DNA from 3 places in the Streptomyces sp. Tu 3180 genome. Region 2 is predicted to be linked to each of the others. Evidence: riboswitches for the same ligand, from Rfam matches in the RefSeq annotation. Region 2 holds a riboswitch; each other region holds the start of a gene.

Region 1 (4,901 bases), 1.1 Mb from region 2:
GGCCTCGGTGCTCCCGGCCGCCTCGGTCACACTGGTGCCTCCCGTCCCACGTGCACACCGCCCGTCGGTGTTCCGCGCCCCGGAAGGCCCAGGATGCTGCCAGAGACGACGCCGGAGGACGACGGCACGGCCGCACCGCCCGCCCGTGACAGGCGTCCGGCCGATCGCGTCGCCCTGCGCGCCGACCTGAGGGCCGCGCTGCCCGACGCGAGCGCGGCGGTGGTGGTCACGGCGCTCGTGTTCGTGTTGCTGTGGGCGCGCATGGAGTCGGGCGAGTCGGACACGGTCGCGGTCATGCCGTTCATGGACGACCCCGGCACGTACTGGATGTACCTGCTCAGCCAGGCGTTCGGCTGGTCGGGCCTGTTGTGGGCCTGGGGCACGGTCATGCTCGGTCTGCTGCTGTCCGGGCCGCGCCCCGCCCGGCTGCCGGTCCCCCGGCAGACCCTGGAGCGCTGGCACCGCACCACGAGCCTGACCACGATGGCCCTGATGTTCGCGCACGCGCTGATGTTCGCGGCGGAACTCGTGCGGTACGAGGCCCGGTTGACGTGGCTCGAACGGCTGTGGGCGGGCTTCGCGGACACGTTCGTGCCCGGCTGGTACGACTCCGGCACCGGCCAGGTAGCCATCCCCCTCGGCCAGGGCGCCCTCTACCTGGCCGTTCCCCTCGGCCTGCTGTTCTACGTCCGGCACCGCATCGGCGCCGGCACCTGGCGCCGCCTGCACCGCTTCGTCATCGTCGTGTACGTGCTGAGCGTGTGGCACACCCTGCTGTACGGCACCAACGTCTGGTACGGCGAGTGGCCGCGCACCGTCCTGTGGCTGCTCCAACTCCCGGTCGCGGCACTGCTGCTGGCTCGGCTGCTGCGGCCCGCCCGGCGGGCCGAGCGACTGGGCGGGCCGGGACGGCGCGGGGGCGTGTCGCTGCCGGGCTGGGGGGTGCGGGCCGCCGGCCGGGTGGCCGCCGGGGCCGTCGTGGTGGGGCTGGTCGTCGTGGTGGTGTCCGGTCATGACGGCGGCCGGGAACGCCCGGCCGAGCCGCCCTCGACGAGCCCGCACGCTCCCGAGCCGGAGTGACCCACGGCCGCCGGGAGGGGCGGGTCCGGCGCAGGCGCCCGAGGGCGGGCGGCCGGCTGATGCGATGATGACCGGCGACAGGGCGACGACGGTCCGAGGAAGCCGGTGCGAATCCGGCGCGGTCCCGCCACTGTGATCGGCGAGCGGATCCCGAACGGGCCACTGCCCCGCGCAGGGCGGGAAGGCCGGGACGAGCCACGACCCGAGAGCCAGGAGACTCACGTCGTCGCCTCCTCGAAGGACACCGGGGCGGAGCTCCCCGGAGGAGAGGGGTGGTTCGGCGTGCCCGGGACGACGGAGGGTCAGGCGTTCGGCGCCGAGGAGGCTGCGCAACCGGTCGGCGCCGTGCCGTGCCGGGTCGTCGTGTGCCGCGACTGCTGCTGCGGCACCGCGAAGGTGACCGGCGTCGACCACGCCGCGCAGACCGAGCGTCTGCGTGCCGAGGCGCCCGTGCGCGTCTCCGACTGCCTGGACGTGTGCGACCAGGCCAACGTGGTCGTCGTGCAGCCCTCCTCCGCCGGGCGGGCGGCCGGAGCCCGGCCGGTGTGGCTCGGCCTGGTCAACGACCCGGCGGCGACGGAGGACGTCGCCGCCTGGGTACGGGCGGGCGGTCCCGGCGTCGCTCCCCGGCCGGAGATCCTCGACCTGTACGCCTTCACCCCGCCGCGCCGCCGCACGGCCCCCTGAACGGCCGAGGACCGCTGCCGCGCCGGAGCGGCAGCGCAACGGGGCCGCGGGCGGGACGGCGCGGGCCGCCCGCGAGGGCACCCCCCCGGCAGCCGCCCGGTCAGCTGCTGCCGGGGGTTCCCTGCGGGGACGACCCGCTCTCGGCCGCGGCCGGGCGGGCCGCCCGGCTCACGCGGTGTGGATCTCCAGGGCGGTACGCACGGCGGACTCCACGGCCCCCTCGATCCACGCGGGCTTCACGGACGTGTGGTCCCCGGCGAAGTGCAACGGCCCTTCGCGCACGGGGACGGCGGGCAGCAGCTCCGTGTGCTGCCCGGGCAGCAGCACGGACGCCTCCCCGTAGGCGTAGGGGTCGCGCAGCCAGCTCTGCGTGCGGCCCGCGCCGGTGTAGAAGACCTCGATGCGCCGGCCGTAGACCTGCTGGAGGCCGCACAGCGCGCGCGGATACCGTGCGTCGTCGTCCAGGGAGTCCCAGCGCAGGGCGTCGTCCGCCCAGCTGTAGGAGGCCAGGACCACACCCCCCGCGCTGCCCGGAACCGGATGGGAGGGGTGGAACATGAACCGGTTGGCGTTGTCCGACACCGAGCCGCCGCCCACGACGCCGACCGCCTCCGGCTGGTCGCGCGTGATCGAGCGGTTGGCGGCGTAGTGGGTGCGCTGGCCCGCTGTGATGTGCCCGGCGGGCACGGAGGGGTGGGCGCCGAGCAGACTGCCGTCCGCGGCGGCGCGGCCGGTGCGGTAGGCGTCGTACAGATCCGGGTCGACGGCGCGCAGCTCCCTCTTCCAGTCCGCCTCGTCGAACTCCCACCAACGACGGCTGAACTCCAGCAGCACCTTGGTCGCGCTGTCGTAGTGCAGTTCGCAGACCGCCCGGCGCTTGCCGTACGACAGGGGCGGGTCGACCTGCACGTGGCGCAGCCCGGAGAACGGCACCGTGACCACGGCGACGTCCGCGGTGAACTGTTCGCGTACGACGGGACCGCCGCGGCCCTCCGACACGGTGTCCACCCACACGTGCGGACCCTTGCCCCGGACGTGCCCGGTGTCCGGGGAGGGACGGTCCGGGTGGTGGTACTCGATGCGTGTGACACGGCGGTCGAACCGCACGTCCTCCCGCACGCGTTCCAGCAGGGCGTCCGGCAGTACGGCCGTGCCGCCCTCCAGCTCGTAGAAGGGCGTGTCGGGGCTGATCAGGGAGGAGCCGATGAAACTGTGGATGAAGGACAGGGGAAGGCGTGAGGTGAGGTTCTCCAGGGTGCCGATCAGGTCGACGGTCCGTTCGTCGAGGCCGGCGTGCTCGGTCAGGAAGCGGAACATCGACCAGTCACCGAACCGCTGCACCACGCGGGCCCAGCCCCGCAACTGCTCCGGGAGCGGCTTCCCGACCCGCTTGCCGTCGCGGCCGACGTGACTGAACTCGTCGCGCACCGGATCCAGCGCGGAGCGCAGGACGGCGGCGGCGGGGGTGTCCCAGTGGGCCCGGGGGACACCGAACGACCGGTTCACGCGCCGGGGCGCGCGGGCGTAGTCGGCGCGCCGCACGCGGACACCGTTGACGTGGATCCAGGTGCGGTGGGCGGGACGTCCCCCGCCGTCGACGTCGACGTAGTGGAAACGCCGCTTCTTCAGGCCGAACTGGTCGATCAGCTCCATCACCAGGGGGTGGCTGCCCGGGATGCGCATCGCGCCCGCCTCGGCGTACTGGCGGGGATCGGCGAAGGGCTGCTCGGCGCGTTCGTGGCCGCCGCTGCGGAAGGTCTTGACGCGCCCGCCCGCCCGGTTGCCGTTGGCCTCCAGCACCGTCACCCGGTGACCTGCCCCCTTCAGCAGCCAGGCGGCCACGAGACCGGCCGGGCCGGCACCGATGACCAGGACGTCCTTGGGCCGTGCCCGTCGCTGGGCCGGCAGTCCCTTCCGGAGGACGTTCTGGTAACGCGGGACGAGGGGGCGGTCGTCGGAGTCCAGGACGAGGAGTGCGCGGGCGACGGCCAGGCACCGGTCGAAGTCGGCGCCGCGCCTGCCGGCCGGGGCGGCCGGTGCGGGCAGCGCCGCGGCGACGCCGCCGGTCAGGGCCGTGGCCACCGTGGCCGTGCCGGCCACCGCCGCGAAACTCCTCCGGGAGAAGCCGCCGTCCGGACGCACCACTGCGTGATCTTCAGTCATGGCGGCCTTTGTACCGACGGCCGTGACCGGGCACCCGTCCTTCGCTCCGGCGTTGACCCGAAGGAGCTAAGCGGCGGCGAACCCTGACGTCACGGCGGATCCGCCGAGGTGAACGGCCTGGCAGACCCGAAGGGATGAACGCCGCGCGAGCTCCGTCCGACGCGGTGACCGATCCCCCACACTGCGACGTGCGGATCCACATCCGTGCTCTCCGGCGGGCCCGCGCGGCGCATCGCGTACGCGGCGCCGACGCGGCCCTGCGGGAGTTCGGGGCGAGGGAGGGGGGAAGGATGGCGCAGCGGCGCACTCCGTTCGGTGACAGGGCCCGCTACTGGTTCGACAGCACGCTGGCCCGCGGTGCCGCCGCCCTCGTCGGCTGGATGGCGCTGCTGTGCCTGGCCGTCGTCGTCCCGGCCAGTGCGGTGCTGGTGTGGACCGACCCCGGCGTGCCGGCGTCCCTGACGGACCGGCTGGCGCAGGTGTGGCACCTCACCGGGGAGACGCTGCGGCTGGGCGGTGCGACGGGCACGCCGCTGCGGGTGGCGATGTCGGTGCTGCTCGCACTGGTCACCCTGCTGTACGTCTCGACGCTCGTCGGCCTGATCACGACGGCGCTCACGGAGCGGCTCACCGCGCTGCGGCGGGGCCGTTCCACCGTGCTCGAACACGGGCACGCCGTGGTCCTGGGATTGTCCGAGCAGGTCTTCACGGTGGTCAGCGAGCTGGTGGCCGCCAACGCCAACCAGCGGCGCGCCGCGGTGGCGGTGCTGGCCGACCGGGACAAGACCCTCATGGAGGAGGCTCTGAGCACGAAGGTGGGCCCTGCCGGCCGTACGCGGCTGATCTGCCGCAGCGGCCCCACCACCGACCCGGCCGTGCTCTCCCTGACCAGCCCGGCCACGGCCGGTGTCGTGCTGGTCCTGCCCCACGACGAGCCCGACGCCGATGCCGAGGTGGTCAGGACACTGCTG
Region 2 (4,901 bases):
AGGACGCGCAGGGTGCCGTCGTAGCCGCGCCCGGCGAGCCCGGTCTGCAACCGGGCCGCCCGGTCGAAGGCCCGGACGAACGCGGTGGCGCCGAGCCCGCCGAGCGAACGCCAGGTGGCGGAGCGGGTGGTGTGCCCGAGCCGGGCCGCCTGCGCCTGGCGCACCCGGCGCACCGAGTCCAGCAGCAGGAAGCTCATCCGGTACGTCACCAGGGCCACGTCGACGACCGGTGCGGGCACCCCGGCGCCGGCCAGGCGCGGCAGCAGGTCGGACATCGGGGTGGTGAAGGCGAACAGCAGCACCCCGAGGGAGGCCGCCGACGTGCGCAGCAGCAACTCCCCGGCGCGCAGCGGCCCGTCCCCGGCCAGCGACACCCACCCGTCCGGTCCGCCCACCCGGACGAGCAGCGGCAGCGCGCCGGTGACGCAGAAGCCCAGCGGCACCCGGTAGGCGCGCCACAGCCGCCGGCCGGGCACGCCCGCCGGGCCCAGCAGCACCGCGAGCGCGGTCAGCAGCACCAGGGCCGCGCCCGGCCAGGGCGGCAGCGAGATCGCGAGCACGGTGAGGCCCAGTCCGAGCACGGCCTTGTCCACGGGGTGGCGGTGGCGCCAGCGGCTGCCGTGCGCCGCCGCGTCGATCGGCAGCAAGAGGACTCAGCCCCGCCGTTCGGAGGAGGTCCCGTCACCGGCGTCCGCGCCGGCGTCCGGCCGCGCGGGATCCGCCGCCTCGCCGCCGGGGTCCGCCCCGGCCCCCGGCCGGGCCGCCGCACGCGCCTCGCCCTGCCGCCGCCCCCGCCGCAGCCCGAAGTAGTACGCGAGGCCGCCCGCGCCGATCGCCGCCTGGAGGGCGAACAGCGCCGACTCGATCTCGCCGGACGGCGGTTCGTACAGCGGCGAGAACCACGGCTCGTAGTCCGGGTCGATCTCGGTGATCGCGGTCTCCGCCTCGGCGTCGGCGCCCGTGAACGGCTCCTCCTTGTGGTCGCCGAGGCCGAGCGCCGGCGGCAGCACCGCGAGTGCGGCGACGAGGAGCAGCAGCAGGGTGTTGATCTTCGCGTTCCGGCTCATCGGGTCACCGCCCCGGCCTCGTCCCGCGTCTTGCGGCCGGCCGTCGTCACCAGCACCCCGAGCCGGGTCAGCTCACCCTTGCTGGACTGCACCAGCATGCGCATCACCAGCACGGTCAGCAGCCCCTCGCTCACCGCGAGCGGGATCTGCGTGACGGCGAAGACGGAGCCGAACTTGCCGAGCGCGCCGAGGAACCCGCTGTCCGGGTCGGGGAACGCGAGCGCGAGCTGGACGCTCGTCACGCAGTACGTCGACAGGTCGGCGACGAAGGCGCCGCAGAACACCGCCGCCATCAGCGGGACGCCGCAGCGGCGCAGCAGCTTGTAGACGCCGTACCCGGCCCAGGGGCCGACGACCGCCATCGAGAAGACGTTGGCGCCGAGCGTGGTCAGCCCGCCGTGCGCGAGCAGCAGCGCCTGGAACAGCAGGGTGATGGTGCCCAGCACCGCCACGACCGGCGGCCGGAACAGGATCGCGCCCAGGCCCGTGCCGGTGGGGTGGGAACAACTCCCCGTCACCGAGGGGAGCTTGAGCGCGGACAGGACGAACATGAACGCTCCCGAGGCGCCGAGCAGCAGCGTGCTCTCGGGATGTTCCTTGACCTCGCGGACGAGCGACCGGGCTCCGTGGACGACGAACGGCGCCGATGCGACGCTCCAGGCGACCGCGTGCGCCGGTGGCAGAAAACCCTCGGCTATGTGCATGGCTCAGCAGACCCTCTCCAGCACCTCGTGGATGGTTGACGCGCCTTGGCCGGTCTCCTGGCTGACGGGTACCACCGCCCGTGCTCCGCCTTCCCGGGTCCCGAGGGGACCCAGTGGCCGTCCGCGAGGACTGGAGCCGGACTTCCCGATCACAGTGGCGAGGGCCGCACCGGTATCGCACCGATTTCCCGTCACCAAGGCGTGGCGACAGTAGTGCCCGTTCCGGCCCGGTGACAAGCGGACGCGGGGGCGCGCGGGCAGCGCCCGGCGGCGAGCGCCCCGGCGCACACCTGCGGACTTGACACCGGCCGCGGACCCGTCGAAGCGGGGGGACTGGAAGAGGGCGGCGCCGGGCAGTGTCTTGCTGCAATTAATATGCAACAGCGATTTCAAGGCATCAGGGATGTGAGGTTCGATGACGACCCGACGAATACGGAGTGCCGCCACCGCCGCCGTCGCGGCCGCGGTGACCGGCGCGGCCGCCGCCTGCTCGGCGCCGGGCGGAGGCACGGACGGCGGCGCGTCCGCCGATTCCGTGGTGATCGGCGTCGCCTCCGAGCCGGACACCCTGAGCCCGCTGCTCGGCTACGGCAAGGACGGCAACTCCAAGATCTTCGACGGACTGCTCGTCCGGGACGCCGGCCAGAAGCTGAAGCCCGCGCTGGCGAAGGCGCTGCCCGAGGTCGGCGACGGCGGCCGTACCTACACCTACACCCTGCGCGACGGCGTGCGCTTCAGCGACGGCGAGCCGCTCACCGCCGACGACGTGGTCTTCACGTACCGCACGGTGCTGGACGACAGGACCAACAACACCGCCAAGAGCGAACTGGACGCCATCGAGGAGGTGCGGGCGGACGGCGACGACAAGGTCGTCTTCACCCTCAAGTACCCCTACGCGGCCTTCGCCGCCCGCACGGTCCTGCCCATCGTCCCCGAGCACGTCGCCGGCGAGCAGGACCCCAACACCGGCTCCTTCAACACGAAGCCGGTCGGCACCGGACCGTACGTCCTCACCGACTGGCGCAAGGGCGAGAAGCTCACCTTCAAGGCCAATCCGGACTACTGGGGCGGCGCGCCGAAGGTGAAAAAGCTCACCATGGCGATCGTCGCCGACGACGACGTCCGCGCCACCCGGCTGCGCTCCGGCGACCTCGACGGCGCGGTCCTCCCGCCCAACCTCGCCGCCACCTTCGAGAACGAGGACGGCAGGAAGACGTACCGGGCGACCTCCTACGACTTCCGCGCCGTCACCCTCCCCACCGGCAACCCGGTCACCGGCGACACCGCGATCCGCCGCGCCCTGGACCTCGCCGTGGACCGCGAGGCCATGGTCGACAAGATCCTCGACGGAGCCGGCCGCCCCGCCTACGGCCCGCTGCCCCTGGACGACCCCTGGTTCGCGCGGGGCACCGAACGCGACCGGGACCTCGGCGAGGCGGAGCGCGTCCTCGACGACGCCGGCTGGAAGCCGGGCCAGGACGGCATCCGCGCCAAGGACGGCCGCCGCGCCTCGTTCACGCTCTTCCACCCCTCCGGCGACAAGGTCCGCCAGGACCACGCCCTCGCCTACGCCTCCGACGCCAAGAAGGCCGGCATCGAGGTGAAGGTCGAGAGCGCCACCTGGGAGGTCATCGAGCCCCGGATGAAGCACGACGCCGTCCTCGCGGGCTTCGGCAGCACCGGCGACCCCGACTTCGGCCTCTACACCCTGCTGCACTCCTCCCTCGCCGGGGACGGCTTCAACAACATGGCCCGGTACGACGACCCGGCCGTGGACGAGGCCCTCGACACCGGCCGCCGCAGCCAGGACCCCGAGGACCGCAAGGCCGCCTACGACGACCTCCAGCGCGAACTGGTGAAGAACCCGGGCTACACCTTCCTCACCCACATCGACCACATGTACGTCCTCGCCGACCGCTGGGACGGGCTGACCACGCAGACCGAACCGCACGAGCACGGCTTCGCCAGCGGCCCCTGGTGGAACGTCGAGGACTGGCAGCCGAAGAAATGACCTCCCTGCCCTGGGGAGAGATGACCCGGCTCGTGGCACGGCGGGCCCTGTCCGCCGTGCCCGTGCTCCTCGTCGTCACCTTCGGCGTGTTCGCGATCGCCGCGGTCTCCCCCTTCGACCCCGTCAAGGCCTACGCGGGCACCGCCGCGCTCGGCGCCGACCGGGAGACCCTGGACCGGCTGCGGGAGAACCTCGGCGTGGACCGGCCCTTCGCCGAACGCTGGTGGGAGTGGCTGACCTCCGCGGCCGGCGGCGACCTCGGCCAGTCCAGCGTCATGCGCCAGCCCGTGGCCGAGGTGATCGGGGAACGGCTGGTGTGGTCGGCGCTGCTGTGCGCCGTCGCGTTCGTCCTCGCCGTCCTGCTCGGCACCGTGCTCGGCGTCCTCGCGGCCCGCCGCCCCGGCTCACCGGCCGACCGCGCCGTCACCTCCCTCGCCTACGCGCTGGAGGCCGCGCCGGTCTTCTGGATCGCCCTGCTCGCCGTCTGGCTGTTCGCGCTGAAACTGGACGTCCTCCCGGCCGGCGGCCTCACCGACACCGGCAGCGAGCACGTCACCGCCGGACAGCTCCTGAGCCACCTCGCGCTGCCCGCCGGCGTCCTCGCCGTCTCCCAGCTGCCCTGGTTCACGCTCTACGTCCGCCAGGGCGTCGGCGACGCGCTCGCCGAGGACCCGGTGCGCGGCGCCCGGGCCCGCGGCCTGAGCGAACGCACCGTGCTGCTCGGCCACGCCCTGCGCTCCGGACTGCTGCCGGTGCTCACCCTGATCGGCTCCCGCGTCCCCGAACTCATCACCGGGGCCCTGCTGGTGGAGAGCGTCTTCAGCTGGCCCGGCATCGCGGCGGCCACCGTGGAGGCGGCCACCGCCGTGGACTTCCCGCTGCTGGCCGCGCTCACCACCCTCGCCACCGCCGCCGTCCTCGCCGGGAACCTGCTCGCCGACCTGCTGTACGGACTGACCGACCCGAGGGTGAAGCTGAGTGAGATGTGATCCCCATGGCTGACACCACCGCCGAGAAGGCGAACGCCCCCGAGTCCGCGGCCGGGTGGCGCCCGCACGGCACCGCCCGCCGTTCCACCCACACCCTGAGGCTGCGCACCTCCGCCGCCCTGGTCGCCGT
Region 3 (4,901 bases), 780 kb from region 2:
GGCGGTCCGCCTGCGTCTCGAGCCGGTCGAGCTTCTCCACCGAGTCCATCCACCGGAAGCAGAACTCGGCCTTCTCCCGGATGGAGGGGATGTTCTCCACCGCCGCGAACGCGGCCGCCCGGTCGTCCGGGTCGGGCAGGTAGGTGTCCAGCAGGGTCAGGTAGAACTGGACGTGGACCGCTTCCTCGAAGAGCTGCCGCGACAGGTACAGCCGCGCCTCGGGGGAGTTGATGTGCTTGTACAGCGTGAGCACCAGGTTGTTCGCCACGATCGAGTCACCGGTGGCGAAGAACGCCACCAGCCGGCCGATGAGGTGCTGCTCGGCGGGGCTCAGCTTCGCGAGGTCGGCCACGTCGGAGTGGAGGTCGACCTCCTCCACGGTCCAGGTGTTCTTGATGGCGTCCCGGTAGCGCTCGTAGAAGTCGGGGTAGCGCATCGGGCGCAGCGTGAGCTCGAAGCCCGGGTCGAGCAGGTTCTGGGGACGGGTGGTGCTGGTCATCACTGACAGGCCTCACAGGACTCGGGGTTCTCGAGGGAGCAGGCGACGGCCTCTTCGGGGGCCGGCTGCGGGACGGGGACGGCGGTCTGCGCCCGTGCGGCGCGCGCGATCCGGGTCGCCGGACGCGAACGCAGGTAGTACGTCGTCTTCAGGCCCTGCTTCCAGGCGTACGCGTACATCGAGGAGAGCTTGCCGATGGTCGGCGTCTCCAGGAACAGGTTGAGCGACTGCGCCTGGTCGAGGAACGGGGTGCGGGCGGCGGCCATGTCGATCAGCGCGCGCTGCGGGATCTCCCACGCCGTGCGGTACAGCCGGCGCACCTCCTCGGGGATCCACGCGAAGTCCTGCACCGAGCCGCCCGCCTCACGCAGCGCCTCGCGGGTGCGCGCGTCCCACACGCCGAGGCGCTTGAGGTCGTCGACGAGGTAGGAGTTGACCTGGAGGAACTCCCCGGACAGCGTCTCGCGCTTGAACAGGTTGGACACCTGCGGCTCGATGCACTCGTACACGCCCGCGATCGAGGCGATGGTGGCGGTGGGCGCGATGGCGAGGAGCAGCGAGTTGCGCATCCCGACGGCCGCGATCCGCTCGCGCAGCGCCGCCCAGCGCTCCGGCCAGGTCAGGTCCGCGGCGTAGTGGTCCGGGTGCAGAACGCCCCGGGCGGTGCGGGTCTTCTCCCAGGCGGGCAGGGGACCGTTGCGCTCGGCGAGGTCCGCGGAGGTCTCGTACGCGGCCAGCATGATCCGCTCGGCGATCCGGGTGGACAGCCGCCGGGCCTCGGGCGAGTCGAAGGGCAGGCGCAGCTTGAAGAAGACGTCCTGCAGCCCCATGACGCCCAGACCCACGGGGCGCCAGCGGCCGTTGGAGCGGCCCGCCTGCTCGGTCGGGTAGAAGTTGATGTCCACGACCCGGTCGAGGAACGTGACGGCCGTGCGCACGGTCGCGTCCAGCCGCGCCCAGTCGAGGTCGCCGGCGGCCGTGTCGACGAACGCGCCGAGGTTGACCGACCCCAGGTTGCAGACCGCCGTCTCCCCGTCGTCGGTGACCTCCAGGATCTCCGTGCAGAGGTTGGAGGAGTGGACGACGTGGCCCGGCTCGGCGGTCTGGTTGGCGGTGCGGTTGGCGGCGTCCTTGAAGGTCATCCAGCCGTTGCCGGTCTGCGCGAGGGTGCGCATCATCCGGCCGTACAGCTCGCGCGCGGGGAGGGTCTTCCTGGCCAGCCCCTTCTCCTCGGCGGCCCGGTAGGCGGCGTCGAACTCCTCGCCCCACAGGTCGACCAGCTCCGGCACGTCCACCGGGGAGAACAGCGACCACCGGCCGTCGGCGTCCACCCGGCGCATGAACTCGTCCGGCACCCAGTGCGCGAGGTTCAGGTTGTGCGTGCGGCGGGCGTCCTCACCGGTGTTGTCGCGCAGCTCCAGGAACTCCTCGATGTCGGAGTGCCAGGTCTCCAGGTAGACCGCCGCCGCGCCCTTGCGCCGTCCGCCCTGGTTCACGGCGGCGACCGAGGCGTCCAGCGTCTTCAGGAACGGGACGATGCCGTTGGAGTGCCCGTTGGTGCCGCGGATCAGCGAACCGCGGGCCCGGACGCGGGAGTAGGACAGGCCGATGCCGCCGGCGTGCTTCGAGAGGCGGGCCACCTGGTGGTAGCGGTCGTAGATCGAGTCCAGCTCGTCCTTGGGGGAGTCCAGCAGGTAGCAGGACGACATCTGCGGGTGCCGCGTGCCGGAGTTGAACAGCGTGGGGGAGGAGGGCAGGTAGTCCAGGCGGCTCATCAGCCCGTAGAGCGCGGCGACCTCGTCCACCGACCGCACGCTGTCGTCCTCGGCGAGACCGGCGGCGACCCGCAGCAGGAAGTGCTGGGGCGTCTCGACGACCTTGCGGGTGATCGGGTGCCGCAGCAGGTAGCGGCTGTGGAGGGTGCGCAGGCCGAAGTAGCCGAAGCGGTCGTCGGCCCGGGTGTCGATCAGCGCGTCGAGCCGGTCCGCGTGCAGCCGGACGAACGCGGCGGTGCGGTCGGCGATCAGGCCCTCGCGGTGCCCGGTCGCGACGGACCCGGTGAACGACGTGACGCCCTGCGAGGCGGCCTCGGCGCGGATGCCGACGGTCAGCAGCCGGGCGGCCAGCCGGGAGTAGGCGGGGTCCTCGGAGATGAGCCCGGCCGCGGCCTCGGTGGCCAGTTCCCGCAGCTCCGTCTCGTCGGCGCGGGCGGACCGGCCGCGCAGCGCGGCGGCGGCGACCCGGCCGGGGTCCGCGTCGGGCAGGTCGGCGGTCAGCTCGGTCAGGGTCCGCAGCAGCGCGGCACCGGGGCCGTCGCTCTGCTCTGTCACGTCGACCGCTGAAGCCGGATCGGCTGGCGCGATGGTCACGTGGGGCTCTCCCTCGCTCGGCACGGGGGCCTCGCCGAGGGCGGGGGGCAGCACACGAACGCACGCGGCGTCGCGTCCACCGGCCCATTCCACGAGGCCCGGACGTCAGGGCACCCGGACCGGACGGCCGGGCGCACTGTCGGCAGGTCCTCGGACTGAAGCCCGTGCGCGCCCGCGCCATGACGCGAACACGCACAAGTACACCGTTGCGGGACAGTTCCGGATTCGCACCGGATTCCCCTGCGGCGACAGCGAGCACGAGCATACATCTTGTGCCGGGTGCTGTCGGCAGGCCCATATGTTGTGTCTCGATGGTGTCAGAGTGTCAACTCATAGGTGAAGAGCGTGATGTCGTCCAGGTGCGGGAGGGACTTCCGGTCGCGCCCGGGCGTGCGGACGGAACCCAGCCGCTCGTGGACGCGGGGGGCGGAGTGCACGGTGCGCCGGGCCGGCAGCACGACCCGGACGCAGCCCTCGACGGCCCGTGCCCGGCCGACGCAGGCGCGGACGAGGGCCTCCCCGACACCGCGGCCCCGGGCCGCATGGGCGACCGCGAGCATCCGGATCCCGGCCTCGCCGGGCCCGGCCATGCAGGCCATCGGTCCGCTGCCCGGTACGAACGTCACCCCGCCCGGCACGCCGCCGTGCTCCACGGCGGCCGGCACCTCGGTGACCGCCGCCCGCGTCGCCGCGTGCCCCCGGCTCACCGGGACACGCGTCGCGCCCCCCGAGGCCGAGCAGCCCGTCCCGGAGGTGGGCCTGCGCGGTGGTCTCACCGAGTTCCCCGTGCTCGCCGGGCTCCGCCGGCCGGACGGCGACGCCCATGGGGGGAGAGTGTGCTTGACGGATACGACGACGGGCCGCCGGATTTCTCCGGCGGCCCGTGGTTCACGGCTGCGGCGTCAGTGCGCGCTGCCCGCCGTGGCCGGCGGGAGCTCCACCTGGACGCCCGGGTCGCCCGCGTCCGCCGTGTAGTCCTCCGGCTTGGTCTGGTCGACGCCCTCGGGGGCCTTGGCGGCCCTCAGGACGAAGGTCAGGACGACCGTGACCAGGACGTTGATGACGAAGGCGGTGAGGCCGATGTAGCCGATCTCGCCGATGCCGGGGATCTCCTTCGAGGAGCCGCCGAAGTGCTTCTGCGTCGGGGAGGCGACGCCGTACGCGGCGACCGTGCCGTAGAGCATGCCGACCGCCCAGCCCGCGAGCAGCGCCCAGCGGTGGAACCAGCGGGTGAACAGGCCGCCGACCAGGGCCGGGAAGGTCTGCAGGATCCAGATGCCGCCCAGCAGCTGGAAGTTGATGGCGACGGTCTTGTCCATGGTCAGGACGAAGGCGAGCGCGCCCACCTTCACCAGCAGGGAGACGATCTTGGAGACCTTGGTCTCCTGGGCCGGTGTGGCGTCCGGCCTGATGAAGTCCTTGTAGATGTTGCGGGTGAACAGGTTCGCCGCCGCGATGGACATGATGGCCGCGGGGACGAGGGCGCCGATGCCGATCGCCGCGAAGGCGACGCCCGCGAACCAGTCGGGGAACATGTCCTCGAACAGCTGCGGGATCGCCAGCTGGCCGTTCTGCACCTTCACGCCCGCCGCGATCGCCATGAAGCCCAGCAGCGCCAGCAGACCCAGCATCAGGGAGTACAGCGGCAGGATCGTGGTGTTGCGGCGGATCACCTCGCGGCTGCGCGAGGACAGCGTCGCCGTGATGGAGTGCGGGTACATGAACAGCGCGAGCGCCGAGCCCAGCGCCAGCGTCGCGTACGTCCACTGGCCCGCGTCGCCCGGCACCAGCGCACCGCGCGGCGCGCCCGTGGCCGGGTTGGTCTGGCCGAACGCCTCGTTCGCCGAGGCGAAGATCTCGTCGAAGCCGCCCAGCTTGATCGGGATGTAGATGATCGCCACCGCGATGACGAGGTAGATCAGCGTGTCCTTCACGAACGCGATGAGCGCGGGCGCCCGCAGACCCGAGGAGTAGGTGTACGCCGCCAGCACGCCGAAGGCGATCAGCAGCGGCAGGTCCTTGACGAACCAGTT

Evidence for each region. A riboswitch is a leader RNA that binds a small molecule or an ion and turns the genes downstream of it on or off. The one in region 2 is predicted to bind cobalamin.
Region 1: another riboswitch for cobalamin. It lies ahead of GL259_RS33625 ((2Fe-2S) ferredoxin domain-containing protein); the one in region 2 lies ahead of GL259_RS29130 (energy-coupling factor ABC transporter permease).
Region 3: another riboswitch for cobalamin. It lies ahead of GL259_RS25850 (ribonucleoside-diphosphate reductase subunit alpha); the one in region 2 lies ahead of GL259_RS29130 (energy-coupling factor ABC transporter permease).

The regions. Positions count from the first base shown of each region.
Region 1 covers NZ_WOXS01000002.1:7,376,957-7,381,857, forward strand. The annotation lists gene GL259_RS33620 (ferric reductase-like transmembrane domain-containing protein) at 94-1,080, shown strand; cobalamin riboswitch at 1,176-1,300, shown strand; gene GL259_RS33625 ((2Fe-2S) ferredoxin domain-containing protein) at 1,426-1,767, shown strand; gene GL259_RS33630 (NAD(P)/FAD-dependent oxidoreductase) at 1,936-3,930, opposite strand; partial or broken gene GL259_RS33635 (NAD-binding lipoprotein) at 4,221-4,901, shown strand, end outside.
Region 2 covers NZ_WOXS01000002.1:6,287,586-6,292,486, forward strand. The annotation lists gene cbiQ (cobalt ECF transporter T component CbiQ) at 1-647, opposite strand, end outside; gene GL259_RS29125 (energy-coupling factor ABC transporter substrate-binding protein) at 654-1,067, opposite strand; gene GL259_RS29130 (energy-coupling factor ABC transporter permease) at 1,064-1,771, opposite strand; cobalamin riboswitch at 1,801-1,985, opposite strand; gene GL259_RS29135 (ABC transporter substrate-binding protein) at 2,187-3,782, shown strand; gene GL259_RS29140 (ABC transporter permease) at 3,803-4,771, shown strand; gene GL259_RS29145 (ABC transporter permease) at 4,777-4,901, shown strand, end outside.
Region 3 covers NZ_WOXS01000002.1:5,502,787-5,507,687, forward strand. The annotation lists gene GL259_RS25845 (ribonucleotide-diphosphate reductase subunit beta) at 1-499, opposite strand, end outside; gene GL259_RS25850 (ribonucleoside-diphosphate reductase subunit alpha) at 499-2,868, opposite strand; cobalamin riboswitch at 2,992-3,150, opposite strand; partial or broken gene GL259_RS25855 (GNAT family N-acetyltransferase) at 3,186-3,693, opposite strand; gene GL259_RS25860 (sodium:solute symporter family protein) at 3,771-4,901, opposite strand, start outside.